Regions from separate parts of the Halobacillus sp. BAB-2008 genome, predicted to be linked through region 2. Evidence: predicted binding sites of a transcription regulator. Region 2 holds the regulator's gene; the other holds the start of a gene.
The links. The regulator NrdR, encoded in region 2, represses ribonucleotide reductase genes. The targets are predictions, from matches to a motif close to AACACNATATATNGTGTT.
Positions count from the first base shown of each region.

Region 1 (2,409 bases), on a different contig from region 2:
TGCCAACTACATGATGCGCCGCCTTCAGGAGTATTATGACCTTCCATTTGACCGTCATTGTAAGCATGAATTTATTTTATCTGGCAGACGTCAGAAGAAGCTCGGAGTACGGACGTTGGACATAGCAAAACGCCTGCTTGATTTTGGGTACCATCCACCGACCATCTATTTCCCGATTAACGTCGAGGAAGCAATGATGATCGAACCGACGGAAACCGAATCCAAGGAAACGCTGGACGGCTTTATCGATGTGATGATTCAAATAGCCAAAGAAGCAGAAGAGAATCCTGAAATTGTTCAGGAAGCTCCTCATACGACAATCGTGAGCCGCATGGATGAAACACAGGCGGCAAGGAAACCGGTATTGAAATACCGGAAAGGCGAATGAAAATAACCGGAGTCCCTTCAAGGACTCCGGTTTGCTTTTTTCTATCATGATTGGGATAATGAGTAATCTCCCGGCAGGATATTACTTCTTCGTTTTGATCTTTCCGGACCATTTTTTGAATCCGCTCTGCAGCATGTTCAAATCTTTGTAGCCGTTTTTATGCAGCAGCATAGCTGCACGTGCAGACCTGGCACCGCTTTGGCAGTACAGGTACACCGGCTTATCTTTGCGGATTTCAACAAGACGATTGCGCAGCTGCGATAGTGGAATATTTCTCGCGCCCAGTATATGTCCGCCTTCGTATTCTTTCGGTTCCCGGACGTCGATGAGCTGGGCTTTTCTGTATCCTTCGCGGAACTGTTCTTCCGTCAGTGTCGTCATGATTTTTCTAGCTTTGAAGTATCTATATAATCCAAAAGCAATGATCAAGACCAGTGCACCGATTAAAATCCATAAATCCATATGTGCCTCCCCCTTTTCTCTCTTTCTCTATCTATTATAGGAGGGAATCGTTTGCATTTCAAAAATATTTTTCCGTGTTTAAGCAAAAACATGCGCCATCATGGTTTTCCGATGGAAGTGGGAATGCAACAGATGAATAAATGGAAAAGAAGGATAATCGGCTGTTTTTGCTTCGGATTGCTTTTCAAATCGGCTTCGCTCGTAATATTATTAGATTGACAAATTTCTACCTTTTTGTTCAAAACACAAGATATTGAATATATTCTGAAAAAGGGCACAAGATATTGATTATATTTTTGAAAATGTGGTATGTTACTTATATCGATTTTTTATTTAGTAAGGGAGAGATGCAAGATGCAGACGTCAACCTCCACCGATGTCCATACAAAGATTAATGTGGAAAGACTGAACGCAGATATCCGTCAGTTTCCGCAAGTACATGAAATTACAGAAAACATGTCTATTACACACAAAGGCGTGTCCCGGCTTGTCATGTTGGACCGCTATGCATTCAAAGATACAGAGAAACTTACATTGTCGGAGGGAGACTTTGTTGTTCTCACGGTCAAAGACGATCCTAAGTTCCCGGCTCGAGGCTTTGGCTTCATTCATGAGATTGATTGGGAGAAGCACGAAGCTGTTGTCCGTGTCGAAGATGAATTCCTAAGCGTCCTTGACAGACCGGAAGAGCAGGAGTCAGGATTGATCCGCAGAAACCTTGACACGATTGATAAACCGTTAGAGGTATATTACGAACAGATCGCTCTTCGGAATGCGACAGGCCTGTCCGAAGTGGAAACAGATCCGCTTAAGAAACAGGAAAGTTTCGAGAAATTCTACGAAGAACTTTCTGATATGAATTTCATCCCGGCCGGCCGTGTGCTTTATGGTGCCGGTTCCCAAACGGATGTTACGTATTTCAACTGTTACGTGATGCCTTATATCCAGGATTCCAGGGAAGGCATATCCGATCACAGAAAACAGGTGATGGAAATTATGTCACGAGGAGGCGGTGTCGGTACGAATGGTTCCACACTGCGCCCACGCAATACGCTGGCCCGTGGAGTGAACGGTAAATCATCCGGATCCGTTTCCTGGCTTGATGACATTGCGAAATTAACGCACTTGGTTGAACAAGGTGGATCGAGACGCGGTGCGCAGATGATTATGCTTTCAGACTGGCATCCGGATATTCTTGAATTCATCATTTCTAAAATGCAGAATCCACGAATCCTGCGTTACCTGATCGAAAATACAGAAGATGAACAAATTAAGCAGCTTGCCAAGGACAAGCTTAAATTCACCCCACTTACGGAGACGGAGAAAGATCTCTATCAGAGCGTCGTGAATTACAAGCATATCCAAGGACAAGGGGGCTTTACGGACCAAAGCATCCGCGAAGCAGAAGAAAAGCTTCAAATCGGCGGCACTTATACCGTTCATAATTCCGAGTTTTTGACGGGAGCCAATATCTCCGTCTGTGTCACAAAAGAATTTATGGAAGCTGTCGATCAGGACGCTGCCTACGAACTGCGATTCCCGGACGTGGAGAATTACAC
Region 1 covers NZ_ANPF01000048.1:33,700-36,108, forward strand. Annotated here, with positions in the region: gene gcvPB (aminomethyl-transferring glycine dehydrogenase subunit GcvPB) at 1-388, shown strand, start outside; gene D479_RS11280 (rhodanese-like domain-containing protein) at 470-850, opposite strand; gene D479_RS11285 (vitamin B12-dependent ribonucleotide reductase) at 1,205-2,409, shown strand, end outside.
Region 1: a site for NrdR is predicted at 1,093-1,110, ahead of D479_RS11285 (vitamin B12-dependent ribonucleotide reductase). Genes of this name have one in related genera too.

Region 2 (2,409 bases):
CGGTCCGCGTGTCTTGAGAAAGCACTAGAAAGCATCCCGAATGTATCGTATACTAGGACCCGGTGACTATGGTTTGCTGTATTTGAAATAAATCTTGCAAATTACGGGTAAACCATATATACTTTCTTTTGAACTTCTGAATTTCTTATGTTTTCATGTCTACTCAAAGGGTTAGGACCTCTCAGGACTAACTTTCCCCCATGGTAGTGCATGACTGTTATTTCAGAGGGGAAGAAGTTAATGTACAAAGGGGGATCCTTAATATGGATACAATGGGAAGACACGTAATTGCTGAACTATGGGATTGTAATGAAGAGAAATTGAATGATATGTCGTATATAGAGCAGGTTTTTGTTGATGCTGCTTTGAAAGCGGGAGCAGAAGTAAGAGAGGTCGCTTTTCATAAGTTCGCTCCACACGGGGTGAGCGGAGTGGTCATCATTTCCGAATCGCACTTGACGATTCACAGTTTTCCGGAGCATGGATATGCAAGTATCGATGTCTACACGTGCGGCGACCGTATTGATCCGAACGTTGCAGCCCACTACATCGTTGAAGCACTGGAAGCAGGGAAGAATGAAACCGTGGAAGTGCCGAGAGGGATGGGACCTGTGGAAGTACAGGAATCTCGTGCCCTTTAAAAAGAGAAACGCAGTAAATCAAGCCGCGCAGAGAAGTCTGTGCGGTTTTTTTGTATGGGGTCAACTCTCCTTTGGTAACTGTTATTTCTTATTTTGAAGAATCATGTTAAAATGATGGAAGATCATGTCGAATGGATTGAAGGGGCCAGATAAGTGAAAGCATTTATATCAAGATATATCAGTAATCACTCAGAAACCAGTGAACAGCATAAGGATGAAGAACTTGTCACACACTATTATAAAGCAAAGCGTGATGACGTTTTCCGTGCCGTGGAAGAACTGTTTCCCGCACCCTCACAGATTGTAGCATCCTCGAAGGAACGCGGCGAACTTACGATTAAATATAAAGGGAAAAGGCGTGCTTTCATTGTTGTGACTATCATTATGGTCCGTCCTTTCCGTACCGCTGTTGATTTTTCCGTAACAACGGATTCCGGTGGACCCGTTGATTTCGGATACAGTCGGAACACCATTGTTTCGTTGTATAAGCAGTTGGACAGCCAATTTCAGCCTGTCGATCCATCATAAGCGATGTGGAAACGAAGACGATGTGGAGTTGATCAATTTTGAAATGCCCTAATTGCCACTACAAGAGTACGAAGGTGCTTGATTCGCGGCCGATTGAGGATGGCCAGGCCATACGCAGGCGGAGAGAATGTGAACAGTGTGACTTCCGCTTTACCACGTTTGAACGAATTGAAGAAGTTCCTTTGATTGTAGTGAAAAAAGAAGGCACAAGAGAAGAATTCAGTAGAGAGAAATTGATGCGGGGCTTGATCAGAGCTTGTGAGAAGCGCCCGGTTGCGGTCGAGGAACTGGAAGGTGTGACACTGGACATCGAGAAAGAACTCAGGAACCGCGGCGTCTCGGAAGTGTTGAGTAAAGATATAGGAGAAATGGTCATGGGGCGTCTTTCTGGAATTGACGAAGTCTCTTATGTCCGTTTCGCATCCGTGTATCGACAATTTAAGGACATCAATGTTTTTATTGATGAACTGAAGGATTTAATAAAACACGAAGATGACAAATGAGCCGGCATTGGCTCATTTTCTTTTTCAAGGGAAACCGGGTAATATGAAAGGAAGAAGGAGGTGCGGAAGATGAATCATTCGATAGGGAAGTTACTCCCGGTAGATGGTTTTCGAGTTGTGAAGCGGGGGGAGCTGCCGAGGAATTTTCATCGTTCGTTATCCCATTTGTATCAACCGATCGTCGGTCGTCTGGCGATTTCTTTATATCAGATTTTATTATCGGAGTCTGAAATGAATGCTGCAGAACAAGTACAGACCCACCACACGTTGATGGGCTATCTGTCTGCGCCATTGGATAAGATCTATGAAGCCAGGAAGAAGCTGGAGGCAATCGGCCTTCTGCGTTCTTTCCAGGCAGAAGGGGCTCATGCCGAATACATGTATTACCTGTATCCTCCCTTCTCTGCGGAGGAATTCTTCATGGATGATATGCTCTCCCTTCTGCTTTACCATGAAATCGGACAGCGCAAATATGAAAACTTAAAAGAACGGCTCATCTGCAAAGAGTACGTTCTGGAAGGTTTTGGAGAGGTCACTGCAACTTTCGATCAGGTATTTCATGCGAAAATGCTCGAGACCGTACAGGCCGAGACCACCTCCCTTGCGGATAAGCAGAATCAGAAAGAGAGCCGAGGGCCTGTGACGTCCCAAACGAAAGTGGATTTCGACTGGCTCCATCATGCTCTAAAGAAACGGATGTATCCGAGTGAACAGATTCTTACAGGACGGAATAGAAA
Region 2 covers NZ_ANPF01000027.1:106,671-109,079, reverse strand. Annotated here, with positions in the region: gene D479_RS07260 (glyceraldehyde-3-phosphate dehydrogenase) at 1-17, shown strand, start outside; gene speD (adenosylmethionine decarboxylase) at 264-641, shown strand; gene D479_RS07250 (hypothetical protein) at 795-1,169, shown strand; gene nrdR (transcriptional regulator NrdR) at 1,208-1,672, shown strand; gene D479_RS07240 (DnaD domain protein) at 1,742-2,409, shown strand, end outside.